4 regions of the Clostridium lamae genome follow, and region 2 is predicted to be linked to each of the others. Evidence: riboswitches for the same ligand, from Rfam matches in the RefSeq annotation. Region 2 holds a riboswitch; each other region holds the start of a gene.
The links. Region 2 has a riboswitch for S-adenosylmethionine ahead of QK892_RS06370 (ABC transporter ATP-binding protein). Riboswitches for the same ligand answer to the same signal wherever they lie in the genome.
Positions count from the first base shown of each region.

Region 1: linked by a shared signal. The riboswitch ahead of QK892_RS07975 (O-acetylhomoserine aminocarboxypropyltransferase/cysteine synthase family protein) and the one ahead of QK892_RS06370 (ABC transporter ATP-binding protein) in region 2 are both predicted to bind S-adenosylmethionine.
Region 3: linked by a shared signal. The riboswitch ahead of QK892_RS03370 (methionine ABC transporter ATP-binding protein) and the one ahead of QK892_RS06370 (ABC transporter ATP-binding protein) in region 2 are both predicted to bind S-adenosylmethionine.
Region 4: linked by a shared signal. The riboswitch ahead of metK (methionine adenosyltransferase) and the one ahead of QK892_RS06370 (ABC transporter ATP-binding protein) in region 2 are both predicted to bind S-adenosylmethionine.

Region 1 is NZ_JASCQJ010000012.1:32,431-36,058, reverse strand. It holds gene QK892_RS07990 (HD domain-containing protein) at 1-305, shown strand, start outside; gene QK892_RS07985 (winged helix-turn-helix transcriptional regulator) at 472-825, opposite strand; gene QK892_RS07980 (nitroreductase family protein) at 1,059-1,601, shown strand; SAM riboswitch class I at 1,759-1,872, shown strand; gene QK892_RS07975 (O-acetylhomoserine aminocarboxypropyltransferase/cysteine synthase family protein) at 2,018-3,304, shown strand; gene QK892_RS07970 (homoserine O-acetyltransferase/O-succinyltransferase family protein) at 3,310-3,628, shown strand, end outside.
Region 2 is NZ_JASCQJ010000008.1:97,065-100,692, forward strand. It holds gene QK892_RS06365 (GntR family transcriptional regulator) at 1-197, opposite strand, end outside; partial or broken gene QK892_RS18415 (hypothetical protein) at 837-980, opposite strand; gene QK892_RS06370 (ABC transporter ATP-binding protein) at 1,064-2,089, opposite strand; SAM riboswitch class I at 2,283-2,385, opposite strand; gene QK892_RS06375 (DUF7916 family protein) at 2,725-3,624, opposite strand.
Region 3 is NZ_JASCQJ010000004.1:48,813-52,440, reverse strand. It holds gene QK892_RS03385 (HD domain-containing protein) at 1-133, shown strand, start outside; gene QK892_RS03380 (hypothetical protein) at 411-578, opposite strand; gene QK892_RS03375 (DUF503 domain-containing protein) at 954-1,241, shown strand; SAM riboswitch class I at 1,324-1,465, shown strand; gene QK892_RS03370 (methionine ABC transporter ATP-binding protein) at 1,585-2,616, shown strand; gene QK892_RS03365 (methionine ABC transporter permease) at 2,616-3,254, shown strand; gene QK892_RS03360 (MetQ/NlpA family ABC transporter substrate-binding protein) at 3,573-3,628, shown strand, end outside.
Region 4 is NZ_JASCQJ010000025.1:31,348-34,975, reverse strand. It holds gene metK (methionine adenosyltransferase) at 66-1,241, opposite strand; SAM riboswitch class I at 1,340-1,447, opposite strand; tRNA gene QK892_RS12300 (tRNA-Tyr) at 1,604-1,688, opposite strand; tRNA gene QK892_RS12295 (tRNA-Thr) at 1,696-1,770, opposite strand; tRNA gene QK892_RS12290 (tRNA-Val) at 1,778-1,853, opposite strand; tRNA gene QK892_RS12285 (tRNA-Tyr) at 1,871-1,955, opposite strand; tRNA gene QK892_RS12280 (tRNA-Thr) at 1,963-2,037, opposite strand; tRNA gene QK892_RS12275 (tRNA-Tyr) at 2,058-2,142, opposite strand; gene QK892_RS12270 (hypothetical protein) at 2,356-2,805, opposite strand; gene yyaC (spore protease YyaC) at 2,916-3,440, shown strand; gene mreB (rod shape-determining protein MreB) at 3,517-3,628, opposite strand, start outside.

The DNA.
Region 1 (3,628 bases), on a different contig from region 2:
AAACAGAGGAAGAATTATTGTATAGCTGGGTTAATTCACTTCCAGAAAGCTACGCAATAGAAATGAGAGAACTTTACAAAGAAATGGCAGAACGTGAAACTATAGAAGCAAAGATCTATAAGGCTATTGATTCTCTTGAAGCATTAATTCAACATAATATTTCTGACTTGTCTACATGGATTCCAAAAGAATTTGACCTTAATCTAACATATGCTGATGATAAGGTAGCTTTTTCTGATTATCTTAGACTATTAAGACAAGCCATTCGTGAAGATACTATCAAGAAGATTGATGCAGAAAAATAAGATTAAATTGGTACTGATACAAATAAGAGATAGGGATTTTATGACAATTTTATATTGTGTAGGCTATTTCTCTATATTTTTTGAGGGAGAAATAGCCTTTTTATTTTACTTAAAATTACAAATTGTATAAAAGGACCTAATATAAAAAATATTAAATATGGGTAAATTAAAGAGAGACATTTGAATTAGTAGAATTGTTGTTTTCCAAATAAGATTCTCCCCAAATACACAATGCATTAAGAATAGGAATAAGGCTTTTTCCAAATTCAGTTAATGAGTATTCTGTTTTAGGAGGTACAACAGGATAAACAATTCTATTAATTATCTTGTCTTTTTCTAAGTCTCGTAACTGTTGTGTAAGCATTTTGTCAGTTGCTTTTGGCATTAATTTATGCAATTCGCTATATCTTAAAGTTTTGCCCATTAAGTGCCAAAGTATAATGGCTTTGTATTTTCCACCAATAAGATAAATTGGCGCTTCTATTGGGCAAGTAAATGTAATATTACAATTTGAATCCATTTTATTACTCCTTACTATCTTTTAAGGTAGTATATACCTAAAAAGTGCATTCTTGCATTATAGTTTGTTATGTTTATAATTATAGTATAGATTAATCTACATAACAAGGCTTGTAAATATATATTTTAAACCTAATATGGTAAAAATAGATATAAAGATATGCGTATATAAATGAGTAAATTATTATATTATGAAAATATGAATTAATAAATTTAAGGAAAGAGGTATTTAGAATGGATGCAATAACAATGATAAAAGAGAGAAGAAGTGTAAGAAAATTTAAAAATGAAAAAGTAGATAGAGAAGTTATGAAAGAAATAGTAGATATAGCTAGATGGGCTCCATCATGGGTAAATTTTCAAATAGCTAGATATACGTTAATTGACAATGAAGAGATTATTCAAAAGTTTGCAAATGATGCAGTTAAAGGATTTGTTTATAATATGGATACTTTAAAAAATGCAAAAGGTGTTGCAGTACTAAGCTTTGTAAAAGGAAAAAGTGGGAAATCAGAGCAATATGGTATTGAAAGCTCAAATGAGAATACTTGGGAAGTATTTGATGCAGGTATAGCATGTCAAACATTCTGTTTAGCAGCACATGCTAAAGGGATTGGAACCTGTATAATGGGAGTAATAAATGAAGATTCAATTGCTAAAATTATAAATTTACCTGAGGAAGAAACAGTAGCAGCTCTTATCGTTTATGGATATCCAGATGGCGAAGCAGTTCCAACTAATAGAAAGAGTGCTGAAGAAATAATGCGTTTTATATAAACATAATATAAAAACTTTATTTAACTTGAATAATGGAACCCCCTACTCACTAAAAAAGTAAAATTAGATTATAACTTAATAATAAATTTATTTGCATATTGAACTAATAATGGAAATAAGTGTATAATATATTAAAAGTGAATAATCGGATATAAGTCTTTTATCAAGAATGGCGGAGGGACCGGCCCTGTGAAGCCTAGCAACAGCTGATTATTATAAATCAGAATTGTGCTAAATCCTGCATAAAAATTTATTTTATGAGAGATAAGAGAGAGTTTTTTATGCCAATTTTATATTGTGTGTATAGGCTATTTCTCTATATTTTTGATGGAGAAATAGCCTTTTTATTTTACTTAAAATTACAAATTGTATAAAAGGACCTAATATAAAAAAATAATAATTAAGGGGGATTTTTTATGAGCAATAAAAAATGGAGTAAAGAAACAATATGTATAAAAGGGGGATACAATCCAACACCAGGAAATCCAATAGCCGCACCACTATTCCAAAGTACATCATACAATTTTGAAAATGCAGACCAAGTAGCAAATTTATTTGATTTAAAAGAAAGTGGTCATTTATATTCCAGAATAAGTAATCCAACAGTAAGTTATTTAGAAGAAAAGTTCACTAAATTAGAAGGTGGGGTAGGAGCAGTTGCCGTTTCTTCTGGACAAGCAGCATCAGTATTAGCAGTATTAAATATATGTGAAGCTGGAGATCATATAATATCTACTTCAACTATATATGGGGGAACCTTCAATCTTTTTTCAACAACTTTAAAAAGATTAGGAATCGAAACAACATTTATTAGTCCAGATATAAGTAAAGAAGAAATATTAAGTAAGGTTAAACCAAATACAAGATTATTATTTGGAGAAACCATAGGAAATCCAGGATTAAATGTTTTAGATTTAAAAAAATTTGCAAGTGCAGCTAAAGAAGCACAAATACCATTGATTGTTGATAATACAGTAGCAACTTCATATCTATTAAACCCATTTGAATATGGAGCTAATGTAGTAATTCATTCTACAAGTAAATATGCAGATGGACATTCAGTAGCTTTAGGTGGAATTATAGTAGATGGTGGTAATTTTAATTGGAATAATGGAAGGTTTGATTGCTTAGTTGAACCAGATGAGAGCTATCATGGGTTGCAATATGTAGATACATTTGGTGAATCTGCTTATATAGTTAAGTTAAGAGTTACTTTGTTAAGAGATTTTGGAAGTACAATGAGTCCATTTAATGCATTTTTAACTAACTTAGGATTAGAAACTCTTCATTTAAGAATGGAAAGACATAGTAGTAATGCTTTAGCTTTAGCTAAGTACTTACAACAGCATCCAAAGGTTAATTGGGTAAGCTATCCTTTACTAGAAACTCAAAAAGATTATGAAGTAGCACGTGAATATCTACCAAAAGGAGCATCAGGAATATTAACTTTTGGAATTAAAGGAGGAGTAGAAGCTGCTAAAAAACTTATTGATGAATTAAATTTAGCTAAATTGGTAGTACATTTAGGTGATGTTAGAACAACTTTATTACATCCAGCAAGTACAACTCATAGGCAGCTATCAGAAGAAGATATGATTTCAACAGGAGTAACTAAAGACTTAATAAGAGTTTCTGTAGGAATTGAAAATATAGATGATATTATAAATGATTTTGAACAAGCATTGAATAAGGTAGGCGAATAGATCAAATGGCAATTTATACTTCAAATCATTTAAATGGAATAGACATATTAAAAGATGAAGGTATATTAATAGATTCAAGTAAATATAAAAAATTAGCAAAAACTATTGGCATAATAAATTTAATGCCCAATAAGAGTGAAACTGAAGTACAAATATTAAGGTTATTAGGAAATTGTAATGAAGATTTAAATATTGAATTTATTAGATTAGAAAGCTATAAAAGTACCACATCAGATTATGAATATATGATAAATAATTATGCTACTTTTGATGAAATTAAGGGAAAGTTACATGGAGTAATTATAACAGGAGCTCCTCTAGAAA
Region 2 (3,628 bases):
TATGTGCCTTCTCCTTGTTTTCTAATAAGGTACCCACTTAAAACTAAATCTTGAAGAGCCCTAACAACAGTTGTACTACTTACATCATAAAGTTTCTTCAATTCTCCCTCAGAATAAATTTTATCCCCTGGCTTAAACTTTTTTTCTTCAATCATCTGAATAATGTCTTGTTTTATAATCTCATATTTTGCAACCATAATTTCACCTCTTAATAATATAACATGTTAATATAATAAGTATTATAGGTTATATTATTCCCTGCTTCAAGTTTAACTAAGAATAATTGTATACTTTGGTTGCTATCCTATAGATGCACATATCTAAAATCACCATATAAGATATGTTAATTTAGAAAGCTATAAGCACCTCATGCTAAAAATACTTTTAATCTACTTAAGTAATACATATCTAGTATGCACATTTTCATGTGTTATGCTTCATCCACACATCATCTAAATAAAAATGTCATTATTTCTTCCTATTTTAATAGTATTGCGGGGCTTAGACATATAATAGACTTTTTATTTTAAGCTACAATGTGTTTAGATTATCTCATAGTAATTTTAACTCCTACCCTCCTCCTCCCTAGAACTTAATAACTTAACATGTTAACCTGTTAATATTATAATAGTACCTTTTGAAATCGTAGTCAATATATTTACTAAAAAAAATAGATATAAATTATTCTTTTTTTAAATCTCTTTATATTTTTTGTTATAATTTCTTTGTTTAGTTCTATTATTTAGAATCAATATATTATATATTTATCCGATTTCTATAGTAAAAAAATTGCCCTTAGTAGAACCAAAACTAATTCTACTAAGGGCTTTATAATACTAAACTAATTCTTTGCTGTAATGATATAATAGTTCAACACATTCAACTATATCATCTATAGGTGCTACTTCATAGCTATGAACATATCTTGTTGCATAGCATATTCCCCCTGAAGCAATTCCCCCTCTTTCTGGTTGAATTGTAGATGCATCTGTTTATCCTGCTGCATAAACTTCTAATTGATATTCTAAACCTGCATTTTTTGATGCTTTCTTTAATCCTTCTTCTATACTATTTGTATAATATGTCCTATCCCTTCAAAATGACAGGCACATAAATGATCATCTTCTACTATCTTTAATTCTGGCTCTTCTAAAAAACAAATTTCTTTTGCACTAGGACACCTTGTATTGAATCTACATCCTTTTGGTGGATTGGCTGGACTAGGTATATCTCCTTCTAAAAGCATAACCTTTTCATCATCTAAATCCTCTTCTGAAGCTCCATCAATCTTTGGAATTGCAGATAATAAAGCTTTTGTATAAGGATGCTTAGGATTTCTATACAGCTCTTTTTTACCAGATATCTCTACAATTTTACCAAGGTACATTACAGCCACCCTATCTGCAATATGCTCTACAACACTTAAGTTATTGGATATAAAAATATAAGCTACCCCCTTTTCTTTTTGAAGCTCTTTTAAAAGGTCAATGATTTTAGTTTGAACTGATACATCTAATGCAAATACAGTCTCATCACATATAACTAGCTTTGGATCTAAAATCATAGCTCTTGCAATCCTTATTCTCAGTCTTTGTCCACCTGAAAATTCATTAGCATACGCATTCATACACTCTTTATTTAATCCTACCCTCTTCATTACTTCTTCGATTTTTTTATCTCTCTCTTCACTAGTTTTATAAGTCTTTTGAATATCTATTCGCTCAGCAATAATATCCTTGACAGTAATCCTAGGATTTAGAGAATCATAAGGATCATAAAATATTAACTTCATCTTCTTCCTGGCAATTTTTAATTTCCTTTTATTAAGTTTTGTTATATCTTGTCCGTCGAAAATGACCCTTCCAGAAGTAGGCTCAATAGATCTTATTAATGTTTTTCCTAGTGTAGACTTTCCGCATCCAGACTCACCTACTATTCCAAGAGTTTCACCAGGTTTTATATTAAATGATACTCCATCAACTGCTTTTATATTTCCCGTTGCCCTCGAGAAAATACCTTTCTTAATGGGGTACCATTTTTTTAAATTCTGAACCTGAAGTATATATTCATTATTATTTTCTTCACTCAATTATCTTACCTCCTCTTTAGTCACTCTTCGTAATACTTCTAGCCTCTAAGCTTATGCCTTTTCTTAAACTTTATTAAATAAGACTTTGTATCTATAGATTTTGTTATTTTGAAAACAGCTTTTATTGTATAAAAAAGCTACTTTCAAAAAGAAAGTAGCTTACTTTAAACTAATGTAAAAATTGCGCACCACCTTATTATCTTTCAAAGCTACTGCTTTGTAGGAATTAACACCGTGTACTAAGTATCGGTTGTCGGGTATCATAGGGCCAGTCCCTCCGCCTCTCTTGATAAGAATTTACTTTCTATATTCACTTTTTATACTTTTCCAAAAATTAATTATTATTATAATAATCATTAAATGTATAATTGTCAATATTTTTTATTAAATAATAATTAATATTTTAAAATAATATATATATTTTTAATACTTTTGTAATTACTAAATGATTTTTGAAGATACTTGGATACACTTAGTTTAGAATTAATGATAAATAGTTATCGTTGCTCTACTAAAATAATAGTAAATAAATTATTACCCTTAGTAGAACTAATATCATTCTACTAAGGGCTTATATAAAGTAGAGGTAGGTCAAAATTTTAACCCACCTCTACTTTATCTCTTTTTATTAATAATTAACGATTAATTGATCTAGCAATCATTGATACTGTATGACGAACACCACGTATTGCCTTACTCATCGCAAAAATATTTTCAAAAGGAGCAACCCCACCATATCCTGCATCTCCAATATGTTGAATATCAGCTCCACAAATTTTATTGCGAATTGCAATTTGTTTAATAGTATCTTCATCTGAACTTTCTTGACTAGTGCCTATTGCAGTAAGTACAAGTGCTCCATTACTATGTGCAACTTTTACAACCTCTTTTAAATCTGCATCATCAAATCCAGGTACTGTTCCAACTGCTGGAACTAAAATAACATCTGCACCCGCCTCAATGAAACCTTTTATAGATTTTATATCTGCTACTGGTTCATCAACACCTGCAGCATGCATTTTACCAGCAATAATTAACCCTGAAAAATTATCTTTAGCTAATTTAATTGTTTTTTCTATTTCAGAATTGGTTACACCTGTACCAGGATTACCAGTAAAGCAAACAAAATCCAAACCTAGCTTCTCTATTTGTTGAATTGTTTCAAGATTGGCTTGTCTACCTTCGCTGATTGTTCTACGATTTTCTTGCATATCTGCATCTAAATCAACAGGCTCCAAGTTCACTCCTATTGGACGACCTACTAATCTGTGTAGCTCTTCAAGAAAAGATTCTTCTTTACCTTGTAATCCGAAAACGTTGGGATTCAAAACATCTACTCCATTAAGTAGTATTAAATCAGCTCCAAAAGCTCTAGCAATTTCAGAATTTGTAATATCTCCTATAAAAGATTCTCTTGGTGCTACATTCTCAGAAAGAATGGTTCTACCTTCACTTGCTTTAATACTTTGTTTTAATTCTGCTGCGGTCATTTGCAATATCTCCGAAGCATTTGCACTTATTAATCTTTTTCCCATAACT
Region 3 (3,628 bases), on a different contig from region 2:
TCATTTTTATGAAAAACTACTAAAATTAAAAGATTTGATGAATACAGATACAGCAAAGGAAATAGCAGAAAAAAGACATAAATTTATGGAAGACTTTTTAGAAGAGTTTTATAAGGAATGGAAGTTTAAGTAATGCACTTAAGTAATGAATAATGCATAATTAGTGAAATAACTCAGGCAAGCTGAGTTATAAATTTTTAAAGTTTTTCAATTTTTAAAATAAAATGCAGATTTGGCATACGTATTTTAAGGGTTGTTTGTTTTAAATATAAAAAAATTATATGTTTATTTTTATAAAATTTTGATATAATATAAATAAGAAAAGCTTAGTGCGTCAACACTAAGCAATCCTTAGAACGTTTATTTTGTTTTAGGGCTATTGGATTTAGATAATATCAACAAAATGGATGCTACTCTTTGCAGGACGGAGCATCTTTTTGTTTGCTTCTAATTTCAATATCAAGACCAATAAATTTTACTGAAATCTTTAAATAATGAATAAAAAGATTATGTTTTAAAACTAATGAAATTATATAAATAATAACAAAGCTTTTTATAATCAATTCTAGCATATCCAATACCACCCCCTAACTATGATGAGATATCACCAATAGTCCTAGGGAGATAAAATGTTCAAAACCCCCGTAGCCATCCTACTACGGACTTTTATCAATGCATAATTCATAATTGATAATGCATAATTGTTGAAATAATTCAGGCAGGCTGAATTATAAATTCCTTTGGAATTAATCCATAACTATTTCATTTTTTCATTTCGATTTTGCGAATGCAAAATAGAAATTTCATTCTTTCATTTTCTAAAACTCCGTAGGAGTTTTCTCATTAATTATGCATTGTGCATTACGCATTATGCATTTTAATTAAGCATTACGCATTATGCATTGTGCATTAATTTTAAGTTTGGGGTATAATATAGTAAAAGGGTGATAATTATGAAAGTGCTAGTAATGACTATAAATTTAAGAGCTGAGTGGGCTCATTCATTAAAAGAAAAAAGAATGATTGTTAGAAGTATAAGCCAAAAACTTAAAAATAAATTTAATATATCAGTAAATGAAGTAGATAATCAAGATTTACATAATTATATTACGATTGGGATATCAGGAATATGTGCTACTAATGCACAAGTGGATTCAACAGCAGAAAATATAATAAATTTTGTTGAAGATAATACTGATGCAGAGCTGATTAATATAAAAAAGGACGTTGTAATATTTTAAATTTTTCTACAATTGTTATTGACAAGCTTCTTTAATAAAGGTATATTAATATCAATAGAAAATTTAATAAACATTTCAATGTTTCTTATCAAGAGTGGTGGAGGGACTGGCCCTGTGAAACCCAGCAACCTTTAATAGGTGTGATAGGCTTAATTATTTTAGCCTAAATTACTCATATTAAGTTTGGTGCTAAATCCTGCAGCTTTTAAGCTGATAGATGAGAGAATAAATTAATAGGTCGTATTTTCGCGCACTAGAGAATTTATTCTCCAGTGCGTTTTTTATTATTTAGAAATTTATAATATCTAGCTGCTGTTTATTTAAGTTCTTAGGGGGGACATAAATGATTGAAATTAGAAATTTAACTAAAAAATTTAATGACGTAGAAGTTATTAAAAATGTTTCATTATCAATAGAAGAAGGGAAGATATATGGAATAATAGGTCATAGTGGAGCCGGAAAATCAACTTTACTTAGATGCATAAATGGACTTGAAAGTTATGAAGAGGGTTCAATAAATGTTATGGGAAAAGAAGTTAATGAGCTAAAGGGATATGAGTTAAGAGAGTTTAGAAAAAAACTAGGAATGATATTTCAGGGCTTTAACTTATTAAATAGAAAAACTGTATTTGATAATATAGCATTACCATTAGAGGTTTGGGGATTTGAAGAAGAATACAAAGAATATAAAGAAAAAATAGGAGATAAAAAAGCAATTAGTTATAGAAACTATAGAAAAAAAAGAATAAATGAAAGAGGAAATGAACTTTTAGATTTAGTAGGTCTTTCTGAAAAGGCAAAAGTAAAGCCAGCTAGTTTAAGTGGAGGCCAAAAGCAAAGAGTAGCAATAGCTAGAGCTTTGGCATTAGAGCCAAAAATATTACTTTGTGATGAAGCAACATCTGCCTTAGATCCTAAAATTACAAAGGATATATTATCACTTTTATCTAAAATAAATAAAGAATTAGGAATTACTATAGTAATAGTAACTCACCAAATGGAAGTAGTAAAAGAGGTTTGTGAAAAGGTTGCATTGATTGAAGGTGGAATTTTAAAGGCAGAAGGAAATTCAGAAGAATTATTCTTAAGACCAGGAGTATCTTTAAAGAAATTCCTTGGAGAAGAAGAGGAAGATATTTTACCTAGCAAGGGCATAAATATTAAATTATATTTCCCAAGTACATCTTCAGAAAATGCTCTTATAACAAAGATGGCAAGAGATTTAGATATGGACTTTTCAATAGTTTGGGGTAAACTTGAAAAGTTTAGAGAAGATATATTAGGTAATTTAGTAATTAATGTTGATGAGAAAGATAAGAACAAGGTTATAGCTTATCTTGAGAGAAAGGAAGTAGTATTGGAGGTGCTTAATTAATGTCAGAAATATTAATAGAAGGATTTAATAAAACAATAATAATGGTCTTTTTCTCAACACTATTTTCAGTAATATTGGGATTTATTCCAGCAATTGCATTAATAGTAACAGCACCAAATGGTTTAAAGCCTAATAAAGGAGTTTATAAGACTCTAGATACAATAATAAACATACTTAGGGGATTTCCATTTTTAATTTTAATGGTAGCAATAATGCCACTTACAAAATTAATAGTAGGAAAATCTATAGGAACTACAGCAGCAATAGTACCACTTACTATAGCAGCAGCACCTTTTGTAGCAAGAATTATAGAATCAGCTTTAAAAGAAGTTGATTCAGGAGTAGTAGAAGCAGCAAAATCCTTTGGAGCATCTAATACACAAATAATATTCAAAGTTATGCTTAAAGAAGCAGTGCCATCAATAATTTCAGGATTAACACTAACTATAATAAGCATAATTGGATATTCAGCTATGGCAGGAACAGTAGGAGCAGGAGGACTTGGTGACTTAGCAGTAAGATACGGTTATCAAAGATACCAAACAGATGTAATGATAGTAACAGTAATAATTTTAGTAGTAATTGTACAAGTTTTACAATCACTAGGAAATTACTTATATAAAAAATTATCACAATAAAAAAATGTAAAATGAAAAATGAAGAATGTAAAATTAATGAAGAAACTCCTTAAGGAGTTTCTGAAATAAAATATATTGTAGTAATTTGGAACAAGTTACATTTTAAATTCTACATTTTAGACTTTAGTAAGGTTTATAAGTTTTAAACTTTTAGATATAAATAAAAAATAAATAAAAAAAGTAAAGTGAAAATGTAAAATCAAGATAAAATTTCCTAATGAGTTTTGAAAAAATATTTATAGTAATTTGGAACAAATTACATCAACAATTCTACATTTTACATTCTACATTTTACATTAAATTAAGGGGGCATTATATATGAAAAGAAAATCAATTTTATCAATTTTATTAGCAGGGGCTTTAGTAATAGGCTT
Region 4 (3,628 bases), on a different contig from region 2:
ATAAAAAACACTTTGCATACTCAAATATAGTACACAAAGTGTCTTTTCTATTTTATATCTAGTTTTTATAGATATCTCTTTATTTCTTCTACTTTATCTAATGCTTCCCAAGGAAGGTTTAAATCATTTCTACCAAAGTGACCATAAGCTGCAGTTTGCTTATATATAGGTCTTCTTAAGTCTAAATCTCTAATTATAGCACCTGGTCTTAAATCAAATACCTTTTCTACAATTGATACTATTTCTTCTTCTGACTTCTTACCTGTTCCAAATGTTTCTATTTCTATTGATACTGGCTTAGCAACACCAATAGCATATGCTAATTGAATTTCTAACTTATCAGCAATTCCTGCTGCAACTAAGTTTTTAGCAACCCATCTAGCTGCATATGCCGCTGATCTATCAACCTTAGTTGGATCTTTTCCTGAGAAAGCACCACCACCGTGTCTTCCATATCCACCATAGGTATCTACTATTATCTTTCTTCCTGTTAATCCACTATCTCCTTGTGGACCACCAACAACAAATCTTCCAGTTGGATTTATGAAATACTTAGTTTTATCATCTAATAATTCAGCTGGAACTACAGCTTTTATTACGTGTTCCATTAAATCTTTTTGAATTTGTTCTTGAGAAACCTCTTCACTGTGTTGTGTTGATATAACAATCGTATCTATTCTTACTACTTTATTATCATCATACTCAACAGTAACTTGAGTCTTTCCATCAGGTCTTAAATATGATAAAGTTCCATTTTTTCTAACTTCTGATAATCTTCTTGATAATCTATGAGCCATAGCTATTGGTAATGGCATAAACTCTTCTGTTTCATTAGTTGCAAAACCAAACATCATACCTTGGTCTCCAGCTCCAACCGCTTCAACATTATCCTTTTCTCCAGCTCTTGACTCTAATGCCTCATCTACTCCCATAGCGATATCACTTGATTGTTCATCTATAGAAGTTAAAACTGAACATGTTTCACAGTCAAACCCATATTTAGCTCTATCATAACCGATTTCCTTAACAGTTTCTCTTACTAACTTCGGAATATCAACATAACAATTAGTTGATATTTCTCCCATAACTAAAACCATTCCTGTAGTAACAGCAGTTTCACATGCAACTCTTGCCATAGGATCTTTTGCTAAAATACTATCTAATACAGCATCTGATATTTGGTCACAAATTTTATCTGGATGCCCTTCTGTAACTGATTCTGAAGTAAATAATCTTTTCATCTTAATATCTCCTTTCTCTATATTTGATATTAATTCTAAAATAATTTATATAATAAAAAAATCTCCTCGATAAGAAGAGATGTTAAAAATCATAACCTTTCTTATCTTGCAAAATTAAATTGCAGGAATTGGCACCACACTCAAATAAATGAAGTAGGTTGCCGGGTTTCACAGGGCCCTTTTCCCTCCGCCTCTCTTGATAAGAACTAATATCAAATTTTACTTTTCAGATTATAACACCTTTATTATTACTAGTCAATAATTATAGATAAAAAATTTATCTAATTTATATGTTTTAATCTTATTTTACTTTTAAGAGCAAAAAAATAAAAGACAAGTGATAATAAATATCCTTGCCTTTGTGGTGGGGGAGGACGGATTCGAACCATCGAAACGAAACGTAACAGATTTACAGTCTGCCCCCTTTGGCCACTCGGGAACTCCCCCTTATTTATGGAGCTGGCAATAGGAATCGAACCTACAACCTGCTGATTACAAGTCAGCTGCTCTACCGTTGAGCCATGCCAGCATATATATGGTGGAAACAACAGGGATCGAACCTGTGACCCTCTGCTTGTAAGGCAGATGCTCTCCCAGCTGAGCTATGCTTCCATAATAAAAATTAAAAATGGTGGGGGAGGACGGATTCGAACCATCGAAACGAAACGTAACAGATTTACAGTCTGCCCCCTTTGGCCACTCGGGAACTCCCCCATTTTTTTGGAGCTGGCAATAGGAATCGAACCTACAACCTGCTGATTACAAGTCAGCTGCTCTACCGTTGAGCCATGCCAGCATATTCTAAATAATTTTAAATGGTGGGGGAGGACGGATTCGAACCATCGAAACGAAACGTAACAGATTTACAGTCTGCCCCCTTTGGCCACTCGGGAACTCCCCCATAAAATTATTTATTTAATTTCAGTTAAGTTAATTTCGTTCGCTCAACTGACAATGACTAGTATATATTTATTATTTCTTAATTTCAAGTGTAATTTCAGCTCATTTAACGAAATTATACCTATTTCTTTCTATTTTTCTCTTATTTTCTCTCGTTTAATTCTAATATCTTTTTAAGTTATATTTATTGTATTTATATTTATTAGATTTAATTTTATTCAAAAACACTTGAATCTACATAATTTTCTAGTATATTTTTAAATACTTCATAATCAGATACTGACATCCTCTTCTTTGCTAATTCAAATCCTCTTCTGATTCTGTCAATGTCATCTTTATTAGAAAAATAGTCATTTATCTTTATCAAATCTAAAGTAGATAATTTCTTCATTAGTGAATCTAATTTCTCATTTCTATCACTATCAATGTAGTTTAGTAAACTATTAGAAGTATCCTTTTGTCTCAATAAGAAGACTTCTGACTCAACTGAATTATTTACTAACTCCTCATTTCCATTTACATCACTCTCTTCATCTGTAATATTACTAATAGCATTACTACTTAACACTTCATCACTCTTTAATGGTTCCCAAAAAAGCAAGAAATATATTGGTATACTTGCACCTAGTACTATAGTGAACAAATAAACTAAAGCTTTTTTCATTAAGCTTCACCTCCTACATTAAATTACTATCCTTTTTATGTTTTTTTATACATTTTATTATAATTAAAAGTTTCAAAACATATATTGGTATAATCAGGAGGTGAATTCTAGTGAAGCATAAAATACACTATGATGATCATAATTCCTACATGGAAATTGCTGATAAAATAAAAAAATATAAAAAAGATGATACTATTATAATTTGTGTAGGTACTGATAAATGTATCGGAGACTGTCTCGGTCCACTTGTAGGCAGTCTTTTAATAGAGAATAATCTTCCATTGCCAGTATTCGGAACACTACAATCACCTATTCATGCTTTAAATATTGAAGAAAAATTGAAGTATATTAATAAACTCCATCCTAATTCTTTTGTTATTGGAGTCGATGCTTGTCTAGGAGAGGAAAACTCCATAGGAGAAATTCATATCCGTGATTATCCAATTCATCCTGGCAAAGGAGTAGGCAAACACCTTCCAGAGGTTGGAGATGTGTCAATAATAGGTATTGTCGATCACAGTGATAGTGCTATTTTTTTTACTAATCGAAGTATACGTTTATACTTAATTATGGAAATGGCCAAAGTAATAACAAAAGCCCTTATATTATCTTGTTCTCAGGACTCCAAACCTTAATATTCATGAACTTATAAATTTTACAAATAATAAAAAGGAGCATAACTTGCTCCTTAAATATTATGTATATTTACATTTATTCTATTAAGCTAATCTCATCTTCACTTAAATTATTATTCTCTAATTTATCTAAATATCCTAAAACCTTACCTGTTCCCTCTGCCACTGCCTCAACAGAATTATCTGCA